Regions from separate parts of the Ruegeria sp. YTSC003 genome, predicted to be linked through region 2. Evidence: riboswitches for the same ligand, from Rfam matches in the RefSeq annotation. Region 2 holds a riboswitch; the other holds the start of a gene.
The links. A riboswitch is a leader RNA that binds a small molecule or an ion and turns the genes downstream of it on or off. The one in region 2 is predicted to bind thiamine pyrophosphate.

Region 1: another riboswitch for thiamine pyrophosphate. It lies ahead of thiD (bifunctional hydroxymethylpyrimidine kinase/phosphomethylpyrimidine kinase); the one in region 2 lies ahead of thiB (thiamine ABC transporter substrate binding subunit).

Annotation. Positions count from the first base shown of each region.
Region 1 covers NZ_JBXWMK010000009.1:84,518-92,293, reverse strand. The annotation lists gene AC2FFH_RS16700 (HesA/MoeB/ThiF family protein) at 1-685, opposite strand, end outside; gene AC2FFH_RS16695 (thiamine phosphate synthase) at 682-1,278, opposite strand; gene AC2FFH_RS16690 (thiazole synthase) at 1,275-2,039, opposite strand; gene thiS (sulfur carrier protein ThiS) at 2,043-2,237, opposite strand; gene AC2FFH_RS16680 (FAD-dependent oxidoreductase) at 2,221-3,198, opposite strand; gene thiD (bifunctional hydroxymethylpyrimidine kinase/phosphomethylpyrimidine kinase) at 3,195-3,998, opposite strand; TPP riboswitch at 4,044-4,149, opposite strand; gene dnaJ (molecular chaperone DnaJ) at 4,279-5,433, opposite strand; gene dnaK (molecular chaperone DnaK) at 5,508-7,418, opposite strand; gene AC2FFH_RS16660 (alpha-ketoglutarate-dependent dioxygenase AlkB family protein) at 7,631-7,776, shown strand, end outside.
Region 2 covers NZ_JBXWMK010000004.1:61,878-69,653, forward strand. The annotation lists gene AC2FFH_RS09565 (adenylate/guanylate cyclase domain-containing protein) at 1-1,534, opposite strand, end outside; gene AC2FFH_RS09570 (thiamine ABC transporter ATP-binding protein) at 1,601-2,293, opposite strand; gene AC2FFH_RS09575 (thiamine/thiamine pyrophosphate ABC transporter permease ThiP) at 2,280-3,827, opposite strand; gene thiB (thiamine ABC transporter substrate binding subunit) at 3,803-4,783, opposite strand; TPP riboswitch at 4,817-4,922, opposite strand; gene AC2FFH_RS09585 (ArsB/NhaD family transporter) at 5,060-6,424, opposite strand; gene AC2FFH_RS09590 (CBS domain-containing protein) at 6,449-6,937, opposite strand; gene AC2FFH_RS09595 (enoyl-CoA hydratase-related protein) at 7,257-7,776, opposite strand, start outside.

The sequences.
Region 1 (7,776 bases), on a different contig from region 2:
CAAAGCGGAACGTGCTGCTTCGCATCGTGCGGGCATCGAACTGAATCATCTGCCCGAGTGGCGAAGGGTCCAGCCCGAGAATAACGCTCAGTGCCATTTGCGCTTGCATCGCGCCAATCATTCCGACGACCGGACCCAACACACCAGCCGTGGCACAGCTTGCACCGCTGCCCGGCGCGTCGGGAAAAACCGCCCGCAAAGATGGGGCACCACCGCAGAAACCGCCGACATAGCCGGACAACCCTAGGACCGAGGCGCTTATCAGCGGTTTGCCAAGCGCGCGACACGTATCCGACAGCGTATAGCTTGCCGCATAACTGTCTGCGCAATCGAGGATGACATCGACTTGTGAGGCAAATCGTTGCGAATTTAGATTGGTTAGAGCCTGATTTTTCGTGGAGATCGTAATTTCAGAGTTTAAGGCCTGACACCGCTCAGCCGCGACTTCGGTTTTGGGACGGCCACAGTCCCCCTCGCCAAACAAGGTCTGGCGAGGGAGGTTCGACAGGGCGACTTCATCGGGGTCTACGATGGTCAAATATCCAACCCCAGCACCAGCCAGCAAAGGCAAAACCGGCGCTGCCAACCCCCCGGCCCCCACCACAAGAACCCGCGCGCCGGATAGGCGGGCCTGTCCACGGGCGCCGACCTCCGGCAGGATCATCTGACGGGCGTAGCGGCTCATTTAGTGACCTCGATCCACGCACGTACGCGGGCTTCTGGGTCTGCATTCAAGGTGATGTCTGTCACGACTGAGACAATGTCCGCCCCGGCCTGCAACACCCCCGGCGCGCGCTCCACACTCATCCCGCCTATACCGACCAAAGGGACTTCCCCCACGCGCGCTTTCCATTCAGTGACACGCGGCAGGCCTTGTTGTTCCCATTTCATCTTTTTCAGGATCGTTGGGTAGACGGGACCAAGCGCGACATAATCGGGGGTCATGGCCAGAACACGCTCAAGCTCGTCATCGTCATGGGTCGAGACACCCAGTTTCAGCCCTGCGCGTCGGATCGCCTTCAGATCTGCGTCATCCAGATCCTCTTGTCCCAAATGAATCCAGTCGCAGCCTGCGTCGATGGCAACCTGCCAATGGTCATTCACCACCAGAACAGCCCCATGCGCACGGCACAGATCCCGCGAAACCGCGATCTGTTCACGCACGACCGCATCCGGTTGGTCCTTGATCCGCAACTGCACCAGTTTCACGCCCAGAGGCAGCATCCGGCGCAGCCAGTCGGAATGGTCGAAGATTGGGTAAAACCGGTCGAGTTTCATGACAAAAACGCCTTTCCGATAACGGGGGTCGAGGGTTCGGCCATATCGCGCGCTTCGATCGGGTCGGCCTGATAGGCCAATTGCCCGGCCTCGATGCCCAGCTTCATCGCCTTGGCCATTGCTGCGGGATCACCGGCCCGTGCCACCGCAGTGTTCAGCAGAACAGCATCATACCCAAGCTCCATCGCATGAGCGGCGTGGCTGGGCAGGCCGATACCTGCGTCAATCACCAGTGGTACTTCGGGAAACTCAGCCCGCATTGCGCGCAAGGCGTATTCGTTGTTCAAACCACGGCCCGAGCCTATCGGAGCGCCCCAAGGCATCAGAACCTCACACCCTACCGCCAAAAGGCGCTCACCCACGATCAGGTCGTCCGTGGTATAGGGAAACACCTCGAACCCGTCTTCGGTCAGAATGCGCGCGGCCTCGACCAGTTGGAACACGTCGGGCTGGAGGCTGTCGGTATGCCCGATTAGTTCCAGCTTGATCCATTTGGTGTCAAACACCTCACGTGCCATATGGGCGGTGGTCACAGCCTCTTTCACCGTATGGCAACCCGCTGTGTTGGGCAGGATAAGAACGCTCAGATCGCGGATCATCTGCCAAAAGGTTTGTCCTGCGCCTGCTTCGCGTCGCAAAGATACGGTGGCCACCCCGGCCCCGCTGTCCCGAAATGCCTGTTCCAAGATTGCAGGGCTTGGATATTGCGCGGTGCCCAGCATCAGCGGGTTCGGCAGTGATGTGCCGTAGACGGTCTTCATCGCTCACCCCCCCTGCATCGGGGCGACGACTTCGATCCGATCGCCATCCTTGATTTTACGGGCCTTGCGCAGGCTCGAAGGCACAAAACCCTCGTTCACAGCCGTCGCCACCCGGCCCGAAAACCCGCATTCCTGCAAAAGGCCGGAAAGAGTTTCGGCCTGCACGTCGCGCATCTCGCCGTTAAGTACGATCTTCATCGACCATCTCCGAATGTTTGTTGTCCAACGCTAGGTCAGCCACGCCCTTGGCCAGTGCAGGGGCCAGCAAGTAGCCGTGGCGGTAGAGGCCGTTGGCATAGATTGTCGGTCCCAGCCGCCGAATACGCGGCAGGTTGTCGGGGAAAGCGGGGCGCAGATCGACGCCGGTTTCCAACACTTCAGCCTCACCAAAGGCGGGGTTCAGGGCGTAGGCTGCGCTCAGCAACTCAAGCATCGAGCGTGCGGTAATTCGGCTGCTATCCTCGGATTCGATCATTGTCGCGCCCAGCATGTAGACGCCGTCGCCGCGTGGAACGATATACAGCGGCACGCGTGGATGAAGCAGGCGTATAGGCCGGGTCAGTGTCACGTCTGGGCACCGTATCACCAGCATCTCACCCTTCACGCCGCGCAAGTCCTGCAGGTATTCGCGCGCGTGCAGACCTCTGCAATCAATGGCGTTGTCCAATCCCGTCGGAGCGCACGCATGATGGAATTCAACACCGTGATCCTGAAGCTGGTGCGACAGATCCAGCAAGGCCTGACGCGGATCCAAATGGGCTTCCGCAGCAAAGTAGAGACCTTTTTTGAAACCATACAGATCAGGCTCTAATAAGGTTATTTCTCTGTCATCAACTTCAGAAAACCCCTCAGTTCTGCGGGCGAAACGACGCAGATCCGGCAGATCCCGTGGGTTAGCAACAACCAGTGTGCCGCGCCTGTGGACCTGAGTGCGTTTGGCCCACCAGTCGATTGCCAATTGCCCCAGACGCAGGACAGGTTCCTCGGCGTTTTCATACTCGCACCAAGGTGCCAACATTCCGCCCGCCCACCAGGAGCAGCCATGCGGCCCAGGTGCACCACCGGGATCAAACACCTGAACCTTGGCCCCGCGCGCGACAAGTTCGGAAGCAACGGCCAACCCGGCCACACCTGCCCCTATGATCGACCAGACGGTCACGCGGGCCAAACCTGATGGAAGTGATGAACAGGCCCGTGACCTTGTCCGATTTTTAGAGCATCAGCCTGAGCGATGGCGCCTTGCAGATAGTCATGTGCTTGCGCCACGGCCTGGGGCAGCGAAAGGCCCTTAGCCAACCCGGCCGCTATGGATGAGGACAGCGTGCACCCGGTTCCGTGGGTGTTGCGGGTCTGTTGGCGCGGCGCTTGAAACTGAGCAATCACGCCCGAATGTGAGATCAATATGTCATGGCAGATGTCACCCTTGCCGTGACCGCCCTTCATCAGAACCGCACCAGCGCCAAGTGCACACAGATCTTGCCCTTGTGCGATCATCTGTTCGAGGCTGTCCTCAGACTCAGAGCCCAGCAGGCAGGCTGCTTCGGGCAGGTTTGGCGTTAACACCGTCGCGCGCGGCAACAATACGTCGCGCAGGGTTTGCACCGCCTCTTCTGCCAGCAAGGCATCGCCGGATTTCGCGATCATGACCGGATCCAAAACTACCGGCCCATCAAATTCGGCGATACTATCTGCGACACGTTGGATGATCTGAGGGGTCGCCAGCATTCCGATCTTGATCGCACCAACATCCAGGTCGGTCAGAACAGCCTCGATCTGGGCTACAATTACGTCCAGAGGGATGCCATGCACCGCCGTAACTGCGCGAGTATTCTGCGCCGTCACTGCGGTAATCACGCTGGCCCCGTAAACGCCAAGCGCGGACATCGCCTTGAGGTCAGCCTGAATTCCAGCCCCTCCGCCGCTGTCAGATCCTGCGATTGTTAAGGCAATGGGTGCCATGTCGTTGCTCCGGTTCAAAATGGGCAACGGGCATGGAAAACGTCTAAACACTAAAAGACCGTTCCCTACGCCGGTATTGCCCGGATCAGGTTCGATGGGTTAGCGCATTCACGCCTCTCAGCCCCCAAACAGGGCACCCCAACGGTTGGGGCGACACTCTCAGGGGATGGCGGGGGAATCAAGGGCCAATTTTGGTGCAGATTACGGTCAATCTGGACTTATGAAATGCAAAAGCCGGCCTCAACGGACCGGCTTCTGTTTGATGTTCAGGTGTGCAGGTTCAGCCCTTCATACCGTCCCAAAATGACTTGACGGACGAGAAAAAGCTTTTTGATTCCGGATGGTTATCTTCGCCCAGATCGTCGAACTCACGCAGCAGCTCTTTTTGACGGCTGGTCAGATTGACCGGGGTTTCGACGGCCAGTTCGATGAACATATCGCCAACGCCACCGCCGCGAAGGGCGGGCATGCCTTTGCTGCGCAAGCGCATCTGACGTCCTGACTGGCTGCCAGCCGGAATTTGCACGCGACCCCGGCCACCGTCGATAGTGGGCACTTCGATCGAACCGCCCAGCGCTGCCTTGGCCATGCTGACCGGAACACGGCAATACAGGTTTACGCTGTCGCGCTCGAACAGCTTGTGGTCCGAAACTTCGACAAAAATATACAGGTCGCCCGGGGGGCCACCGCGCATCCCGGCCTCACCTTCGCCCGCAAGACGGATGCGTGTGCCGGTTTCGACACCGGCCGGAATGTTGACCGACAGCGCGCGTTCTTTTTCGACGCGCCCGGCGCCGCCGCATGATTTACAGGGGTTCTTGATAATTTGACCCAGACCCGAACAAGTCGGGCACGACCGTTCAACTGTGAAAAAGCCCTGTTGCGCCCGCACTTTCCCCATGCCCGAACAGGTCGGGCAGGTTGTGGGCTCAACCCCGCCTTCCGCACCCGAGCCGTCACAGGCCGAGCAGGCCACGGCAGCAGGCACGTTGATCGTCTTTTGCAGGCCAGAGAATGCTTCTTCCAGGCTTACACGCAGGTTGTAACGCAGGTCTGACCCGCGCGCGGCCCGTCGACCACCCCCGGTAGCACCGCGCTGACCACCCATAAAATCGCCGAACAGGTCATCGAACACGTCCGAGAAGGCACTGGAGAAATCGCCCTGTCCGCCAAATCCGCCGCCGGGACGGCCACCGCCGCCCATACCGTTTTCAAACGCGGCATGACCAAAACGGTCATACGCGGCCTTTTTTTCGGCATCGCGCAAGACGTCGTAAGCTTCGTTCGCTTCTTTGAACTGAGCCTCGGAATCCGGGTTGTCCTTGTTGCGGTCGGGATGCAATTCCTTGGCTTTCGTGCGAAAGCCCTTCTTGATCTCGTCCGCTGATGCGCCCTTGGACACGCCGAGCACATCATAGTAGTCGCGTTTTGACATCAGTATTTCCTTCTGCCGCAACGTAATCGGGCCGGCCCGGTGACCGGACCGGCCCGAATTGGCCCGGTTTCCCGTTACTTACGCTTTTCGTCGTCAAGATCTTCGAATTCGGCATCGACGATATCGTCTTCACCAGCCGGAGCGGCATCCGCCGCCGCAGGCTCATCCTCGGTCTCTTCAGACTGCGCCTTGTAGATGGCTTCGCCCAGCTTCATGGCGGCTTCGGTCACGTTCTGAATGCCTGACTTGATCTTGTCGGCATTCTCGGTTTCCAGCTCGTCCTTCAGCGCGACAATCGCCAGCTCGATAGCTTCGATGGTGGTCGGGTCGACCTTGTCGGCATGCTCTTCCATCGACTTCTCGGTCGAGTGGATGAGGCTTTCCGCCTGGTTCTTCGCCTCGATCAGCTCGCGGCGTTCCTTGTCCGCCTCGGCGTTCTCTTCGGCGTCCTTGACCATCTTGTCGATATCTTCATCCGACAGACCACCCGATGCCTGGATGGTGATCTTCTGCTCTTTGCCGGTGCCTTTGTCTTTGGCCGAAACCGAGACAATGCCGTTGGCGTCGATGTCAAAAGTCACCTCGATCTGAGGCATGCCACGCGGTGCGGGCGGAATATCTTCAAGATTGAACTGACCCAGGATCTTGTTGTCCGCAGCCATTTCGCGTTCCCCCTGGAAGCAGCGGATGGTCACAGCGTTCTGGTTGTCCTCGGCAGTCGAGAAGACCTGAGACTTTTTGGTCGGGATCGTGGTGTTGCGGTCGATCAGACGGGTGAACACGCCACCCAGCGTCTCAATCCCCAGCGAAAGCGGGGTTACGTCCAGCAGAACCACATCTTTGACGTCACCCTGCAGAACACCGGCCTGAATGGCGGCGCCCATGGCAACAACTTCGTCCGGGTTCACACCCTTGTGCGGTTCTTTACCGAAGAATTTGGTGACCTCTTCGATCACCTTCGGCATGCGGGTCATACCACCGACCAGAACAACCTCGTCAATGTCGCCCGCCGACAAACCGGCGTCTTTCAATGCGGCCTGACAGGGTTTCATCGACTTCTTGATCAGGTCACCAACCAGCGATTCCAGCTTGGCACGGGTCAGTTTCATGACCATGTGCAGCGGCTGACCATTAGCGCCCATCGAGATGAACGGCTGGTTAATTTCGGTCTGCGAGGTCGAGGACAGCTCGATCTTGGCTTTTTCAGCAGCTTCTTTCAGGCGCTGAAGGGCCATCTTGTCTTGCGACAGGTCGACACCGTGTTCCTTTTTGAACTCGTCCGCCAGGTAGTTGACGATGCGCATGTCAAAGTCTTCACCACCCAGGAAGGTGTCACCATTGGTCGATTTGACCTCGAACAGCCCGTCGTCGATTTCCAGAATGGTCACGTCGAACGTACCACCACCAAGGTCATAAACCGCGATGGTTTGGGTTTCTTCTTTGTCCAGGCCATAGGCCAGCGCGGCGGCTGTCGGTTCGTTGATGATCCGCAGCACTTCCAGACCGGCGATTTTGCCTGCGTCTTTGGTGGCCTGACGCTGTGCGTCATTGAAATACGCGGGAACGGTGATGACCGCCTGCGTGACTTCTTCACCCAGATAGCTCTCGGCAGTTTCCTTCATCTTGCCCAGAGTGAAGGCCGAAATCTGGCTTGGGGAGTATTTTTCACCGCGGGCTTCCACCCACGCGTCACCGTTGCCGCCATCCACGATGGCGTACGGCACCATTTTCTTGTCCTTCTGGACTTCTGCATCATCCACACGACGACCGATCAGACGCTTGACGCCAAAGATCGTGTTGTCGGGGTTGGTGACCGCCTGACGTTTTGCAGGCTGACCAACCAGACGCTCATCTTCGGTGAAGGCGACGATCGAGGGCGTGGTCCGCGCCCCTTCTGCGTTTTCGATGACCTTCGGCTGAGAGCCGTCCATGATGGCCACACACGAGTTGGTGGTCCCGAGGTCAATACCGATTACTTTTCCCATATGTTCAATCCCTTTCTCTTCAAGGCGATGTCTCGAGGTCCGGACCCGTTATGGCATCCGGCCCCGATCTGGTTTGCGCAACAGCACTACACCATCGCGCGTCCCGGCGTATATAAGGGCGAGATCAGAGGCCTGCAAGCGGTGTAAAAGGCAGGTTTTCGGGAATCTGCGGCCTTTTTGGCAAGGTTTTGGCAAGGATTGGGGAATCTTCAATGGCGCGGCTGCTTTTGCGCGGATTTGACATCAGAAAAACCTATCTGGACGTTGCGGCACAAACGCAACTGATTGAGGCATTGCGCCCGATTCTGAAATCTGCGCCGCTGTTCCGGCCGGTTACGCCTTCGGGCAAGGAAATGTC
Region 2 (7,776 bases):
TTGCCAATGCAGCCCGGCAGGCGCGCTCGGCATGATCCGTCTGGTCCTGAGGGGCGCCCCAGAACGCCATCGCCGCGTCGCCGATGTATTTGTCGAGCGTTCCGCCTTCGGCTTCGATACAGCGGTTCAGGATCTCGAAATGCCGGTTCAGCATTGCTGCCGTGGCTTGTGGTGTCATGGCCTCGGATGCGGGTGTGAACCCCACGATGTCGGCGAACATGACGGTCAGTTCGACTTCGCGCGGCAACACAAGGTTAGGGTCTCCGGTCTTTAGCATTTGCCGTACAAGGGTTCGGGGCAAATAAGTTTGAAACCAGCGCAGCCCGTCGAGCATCTTGTTGAAGGCCACAGCCTGAAGGTTCAGTTCAGAGACCCGAGAGGGGGGCAGGTGGTCGATTTGGTTCAGATTCAGCTCGCTGATTTTGATGGCTTCTTCGGTCGACCTGTGAATGGGTGCCGCCAATCGTCTTGCCAACACAAGCGCCGCAATGACCGAAGCGATCAGTAAACCAAGACTGACCAGGGCGGCATCACTCAGCCGGGACCACTGGTTGCTCCAATCGCTTAGTGGAGAATACTGCCCGATCACCCACGGCTCAGATCCGAAGCCTCTGACGATGCTTGTCAAAACCAGGTGTTCTCCGTTCAGCGCCTCGACCACATATCCGACAAATGTTCCATCGTTGCCCTGAAACTCAGGTGGCTGCATCAGCATTTGTGAGATGACCGCGTCATCAAGTGCTGCGACCGAATGCAAGGGGGCGTTTGAGCTTAACGTGTTTGCAGACAGGTTCAGCAATTTGGGATGGGCCAGAACGCGGTTGTCACCGTACAGAACAAAACCGGTTGCCCCGTATTTTCCGCTTAACTCGTCGACCAGGCCCGAGAAATGGTGAACGGTAGAAGAAACGAGCACGGCCCCGAGGAAAATACCGTCTTTATAGGCAGGTACAGTCGCTGAGATATGTGTCCGGCCCTGGTCAAAGAAGGGTTCGTTCCAGAACAAACCATCATAGCCTTTAACATCTTTAAGATACTGAAGTGTGCCTGCAGCCGGAGGCTCGTATGACGTTATTAAACGTGGCCCCTCAACATCCGTGATATGTGTTGAAATGAACAGACTGCCGTCAGGATACACGATGGCAAGATCTGTCAGATACGGGACCGAAGCCACCACGCCTTTGAAGTAGGCTTTCAGAAAATCGGTGTCGTGCAGATCGACTTCACCCGTGCTTGCGTCTTCTTGTAGGGATTGTGCCAGTTCCTCGATCGGTGTCGTCAGGCTGAAGATATCGTCTTCGATGGATTCGACGATCATCGCGGCAGACGTATTCAACAGTTCCGTCGTGTTCTGAAAATTGGCATAAGTCGAAACCAACAGAACTGCGCCAGCCGATATTGCCACCAGTCCGCCAATGGTCAGCGCCAGCAGAGTGGAAATTCGGATTTTCAACCTTGTTTGGCGGTTGCTTTGCGCCTGGGCGCTTTTGTCGATCACGCCAGTGTGCTGCGTATGCTTGTCTTCGTTGACCATCTTTGAACGATATTTAGCTTGGCGACCCGTTACAACGCCTCGTTGACTTCTGAGGCGGGATCACCGCTAGCCAAGATAGGCACGCAGGCTTGGCGGCGGGTTGTCAAAGAGTTCCGCTGTCTGAACGGGGGCATGCACCGTTTCGTCTGCAACAAGTACGGTTTGGTCGGCAATACGGCGTGCATCCTGCGGGTCGTGGCTGACCATCAACAGGGTCGTTTGAGTTTCGGCTACCAGATCGGCCACCAAATCCAGCATTTCGGCCTTTAGGGCTGGCCCAAGGGCCGCAAATGGTTCGTCCAAAAGCAACAGTTCGCGCCGCTGCACAAGTACGCGGGCCAGGGCAACCCGGCTTTGCTGTCCTCCGGACAGTTCCGAGGGTTTGCGCGCGCCCATACCATGCAAAGAAACCCGGCCCAGAGCGGACTGAACCTGTGCATCCTCGTCTTCGGACAACCGACCGTTTGGGCGCAGGCCCAGGGCGATGTTTTGTTCAGCCGTCAGATGCGGAAACAGGTTTCCGTCTTGAAACAGCATCGCCATAGGGCGCTTGCCGGGATGCAAGTTGGAAATCTGCTGACCACCCCAAAAGATCTGACCCTTTTTCAGATCCCGAAATCCAGCGATAGTCTCCAACAATGTGGACTTGCCCGCCCCGGAGGGGCCGACAATGGCAATGCTGTTGCCAACCTCGATCTGGATATCGGCGTTTAGGGTGAAATTCCCGTTTTCAATCACGCAGTCGTCAAGCTTCAGCATGCGAGCGCCCTCCTCGGTCCAATAGCCAGAATGCGCCCATGGACAGCAGCAACAGCAGTAATGCCCCGCCGGCAGCCGCCTGCATCTGATAGGCACCCATCAAGCGGTAGATTTGCAAGGGCAGGGTCGCGATCTGCGGATCGGCGAACAGTGCGATCACGCCCAGATCACCCATTGACAGAGCCGCCCCAAGACCAGCGGCGAAACCGATCTGTGGACGCATGCGCGGTAGCAAGATGCGCGTGAAAAACGTCCATTTTGTCATATCCAATGAAAGCGCGAGACGTCCGTGCCTAGCGGTTATGTCGCGCGCCGCGGGGACCAGAATGCGTAAAGCAAAGGGCAGGGCCATCGCGGCATTCACCAAAGCAGTGACAGGCAGAGCCAATGTCGTCGGATTTGCCAAAGGCCGGATCAGGATGAACAGGCCCGTACCGATGACCAGTGGTGATGCCGCCAAACCCAAAATGCCACTGAGTTCCACAAGCCCGTGCCGGCCGCTCGCGACGGCGGTGGCCATGGGCAAAGCAAGCAAAAGCAGGACAGCGGTACTTGCAGCGGCAACAAGGACCGAGATCAACGCGGCACGAAAAACGATTGCGGGCATGTCAAACAACCCGGCAACTCCCGAAATTACGACCGATGCCAAAGGCAGTAGCAAAAAGACGGCCGCTGCGACGATCCAGAATACATCTATCGTCGGCGCACCCCCGTCCCAGCGGCGCAATGCGCGATCAAGGCCTGTTCCAAAACCGTCCCCGCGCGAAAACTTCAGCGCCACTAAAGCGGTCGCAGCTGTCAGGGCAAGTTGCAGGGCGGATAACAGGGCGGCGCGGCCCAGGTCGAAATCGTAGGTGAAGGCCTGATAGATCGCCAGTTCGATCGTTGTAGCCCGTGGTCCTCCGCCCAAGGTGAGGGCGACGGCGAAGCTGGTCAGGCAAATGGCGAAGATTACTGCAAGAACCCCGGGCAGGGTCCGTTTCAGCATGGGCATCTCGATCAGTCGAAACATGGCCATGCCGTTGCATCCCAGTTGTGCGGCCAGGCGAAACCGTTCTGCCGGAATTTCCTGCCAGGCTTGCAACACAAGGCGTGTGGCCAGAGGCAGATTGAAGAACACATGCGCCAATACGACGCCATGCAAGCCGTAGATGCGTATGGGCGGCAGGCCGAAAATGCCAAGGATGTCCGAGATCCATCCCGACCGGCCAAAGACTTGCAGCAGACCCAGAATGGCAACGATGACCGGCAGGATGAAGGGCGCGCCCAAAAGCGCAATTAAAGCCCGTCGGCCGGGGAACCTCCGACGTGCCAAAGCCCGCGCAACCGGCACGGCCAACACCACGCTGAACAATGCGGACAGTGTGGCTTGGGTCAGCGTGAACCGCAGCGCAGCCCAGTCGGCGGGAGTGAACCCGCCGCTGGTTTCAGCACGCAGTGCAACCGCCGCAAGAGTGCCCAGGATCAGCGCGGCGACCAGAGCTGCCGCACCGATACCGGGCCATAGGCTTACTGGCTGAGCGCGTTCTGCCATTCTGCCAGGGCCTGATCCCGCACGGCGGCGGCTTCATCGGGAGAGAACAGCAGCGACTTTGCCGGCACTGTCAGGGTGTCAAACCCTTTAGGCAAACCTTCTGCCGGGGTTACGGCCGGGTACATCCAGTTGGTTGTCGGAATAATTTGCTGGAACGCATCCGAGACCATGTACTGCAAAAACTGATCCGCCAGTTCGGCCTGATCCGTCGCGGCCAGCTTTGCCGCAACCTCAACTTGCAGATAGTTGCCCTCGTCAAAAGCGGACGCGGCCTTGCTGCCGTCATCCTCGGCGATCAGGTGATAGGCCGGAGATGTGGTGTAACTGAGAACCATGTCCGACTCGCCCTCAAGGAACAGGCCGTATGCCTCGGACCAACCTTTGGTGACGGTCACGATGTTGTCGGAAAGACCTGCCCAGATTTCGGGTGCTTCGTCACCATAAGCCGCTTTGACCCACATCAGCAGACCCAGACCTGGTGTGGACGAGCGAGGGTCCTGGATGATGATCTTGGTGTTGCTGTCCGCCAGTTCCCGGAAGTTTGCAGGCGCTGTCGCATCCGCTTTGTGAACGAAGGCGAAGTAGCCCCAGTCATACGGTGTGAACGTGTCATCGGTCCATTCGATCGGCAGCGCGAAGTCGGCAGAGACGGAATTGGGCGCAAACAGGCCGGTTTCCCGGGCCGCTGCAATCAGGTTGGTATCCAGACCAAGCACGACGTCGGCGTCAGAGTTTTCACCCTCAAGCCGGACACGCGACAAAAGTGCGGCACCATCTTCGACGCCCACGAGGTTCAGCTCGCAGTCGCAGGTTGCCTCAAAGGCTTCTTTGACCTGCGGGCCGGGGCCCCAATCGGATACAAAGCTGTCATAGGTGTAAACGGTTAGCTGAGGCTTGTCGGCAGCGATGGCCGTAGTTGCACTCAGAAGTCCCGCAGCAATTAGCAGATGTTTCATGTCATCCTCCATTGCGGCGAGAGGGCAAGGATGGATGAAACCGAAACCCTTCCCTCCGCCGGTTCTAGCCGGTTCAGGTTCTACGGGTTCGCTTGATAAGCATCTCAGCGCGGCAGGCCGTGCTCCCCGAGGTGAGGCCGTCACTAGGGGGGATTGGCTAGAAAGACAACCAAATTCGGTGCCTCAGCGCGGTGCGTGTCACATGCGGGCAAGTAAACCTGTCCGGAGTCGGACGCCCTTTGAACCTGTAATACGTTTGGTTCAAAGGGCCATAGGTCAGAAGTAACGCAGCCAAATATAGACGTTCGCGATCATCAGGGTGAGGATCATGATCGGGAATGCAATTTTGGCGAAGGCGATGAAGCCGATGGGCTGCTTGGCCTTTTCCGCAAAAGCAGCCACCGTAAGGTTGGCGCTTGCCCCCAACAGTGTACCGTTGCCGCCCAGACAGGCCCCAAGCGCCAGCGACCACCAAAGGGGTTCAATCGCGTCCTTGCCGCCGAACGTGTCTGCGGTGGACTCGATCAGAGGGATCATCGTTGCCACGAAAGGAATGTTGTCGAGGATTGCGGACAAAATGCCGGAGGCCCAAAAGATGAAGAACGCGGTCCACATCATGTCGCCTTGGGTCAGCTCCAGCACTTTCTCACCGAAGAATGCCAGCAGTCCAACATGTTCGACACCGGCAACGATGACGAACAGCCCACCGAAGAAAAAGATTGTGACCCATTCAACTTCGCCAAAGATGTGGTGAACCGACTCCGACTGTTCTTCACCGCTTTGGTGGCCATAGGCCAGCAGCATCAACAGGCCTGCACCGGCCAACGCTGACGTACCCGGCTGAATGCCGTAGCTGTGCCCCAGCGTGAACCCCAGCAAAACCAGAGCCAAAACGGCCAGAGACTTGATCATCAAGACTACATCAGTAACCGCTTCGGATTCGTTGAACCCCATAATCCGATCGCTGGCCGATTTCGGAATGCGGGCCAGTTCCTTGCGGTTCATAAGGTAAATAATGCCGGTCAGGACAACCAGACATATGGCCGAGATAGGCGCCAGGTTCACCACGAAATCGTTGAAGCTAAGCCCTGCGGCCGAGCCAATGATGATGTTGGGTGGGTCACCGATCAGCGTCGCTGTTCCGCCCACGTTCGAGGCCAGGATCTCGGCGACAAAGAACGGGAACACACGCGTTTCCAGGGCTTCAGTGATCAGCAGCGTAATCGGGGCGATCAGCAAAACGGTCGTCACGTTGTCCAGCAGGGCCGAGAACACCGCCGTAATCAGCGTCAGCATGATGAGGATGCCGGTTGGATTGGCTTTCACCGCTTTTGCGGCCTTGATCGCTACGTATTGGAACAATCCGCATTTGCTGGTGATCCCCACGATGACCATCATGCCGATAAGCAGTGCCAGAGTGTTGGCGTCCACACCCGCCACGGCCTGTTCCTGATTGATGATGCCAAACAGGACCATCAGGGACGCGCCCAGCATCGTCAGAATGGCGCGGTTAACCTTTTCGGTGATCAGGACCGCATACACCAAAATCAGAATTCCGGTCGCGATCCAAAGCGGATCAATGCCCAATAGTTGTGGAACAGAGAGAGCGGCCTCTCCGTGTGACGTCGAATGCGTAGCCAAGGTTTTAGTCCGGTTTGTATAGGGTTAGCTGAGTGCGCGATCCAAAAGCGAGTTGGCGCTTACGGTGCCAACGAAACGGTTGGTTTCGGGCTCAACAAGGATCACGTGCCGTTTGAATTTGTAGATCAGGAAGATACCTTCCATCACCGGCGTATCAGGTGCAGCGACAGGGATGTTCGAGGGCCTCGACATGTTGTCGCGAACCTTTTCGGTCTTCAGCCGCTCCATCTGTTGTTCGAAATCATCCCGCGTCAGATTCATGAAGCTGAGCGAGTCGATCGCGACGCGCGACGCATCATCATTTAGACCGATTGTAGCCGCCTTCGGCAGAATCAGTTTCAGCAGCGTCGGGGCGGTAAAGACGCCAACATAAGTCCCGTCTTCGGCCACGACAGGCAGAAACCGTGCCCGGCTGCCCCTGATGATGTTGAAAGCCGTGGCGATGCTTTCATCCGGCAGAATGGTCTTTTGTACCTCAGGCGGCACCATCACGTCATAGCAGGTTAGGCCCATGCTTTTCCTCTGACTTCACGCGGCTATCGGGTGAAACGCCATCCAACAGCCACAGGGCACGCCCTTTTCGGCTTGTTAAAGCGTGTCAGGGCGAATCAAAATTTGTTGATGTGCACTGATTCCATTGCCGGGCGGAATTGACCAGCCCGGTAATGAAATTAAGTTGTTATCCTTCCGTTATTCGCGATGCAGGCCAATAACGGAAGGTTGGTTTCAGCTTGGGTTTGCGTCAGAGGCGTTTTGTGCCTCAGCTTTCGTTTCCGAAATAACCGGGGCTGCCTTCGAGGCGAGGAAAGCCGTAGTCCCTCAAAGGCGCAGGTCAGCTGTAATTCGGTGCGCGTTTTTGCAGTTTGGCCGCAACGCTTTCGGCGAAATCCGGGGATTGTAGCTGCGCGGCAAAGATCTTGATTTCTGCGGCCATGTGTCCGGCCACTTCGTCACGCTGATTGCGGATCAGGACCTTGGACTGCTTGAGCGCCACTGGGGATGAGGCTGCAATGGCTTTTGCGATCTCCTGGACTTCGCTCATCAACTCACCGTCGGCAAAGACGCGCGCGACCAACCCGTGGTTCAGGGCCTCGGATGCCGTCAGAACCCGCCCCGCCAGCAAGACGTCATTGGCGACAGCCATGCCGAGGGACGCAGGCAGCAACATCGAAGAACCGGCCTCGGGCACCAGACCCAGTTGGACAAATGGAGCGCTGAATGAAGCGCTGTTCGCGGAATAGACCAGATCGCAGTGCAGCAGCATGGTCAGGCCAACACCAATTGCAGAACCGTTGACTGCGGCGATCAGGAGTTTCGGACAATCCCGGATCGCATTCAGGAACCGAATAATC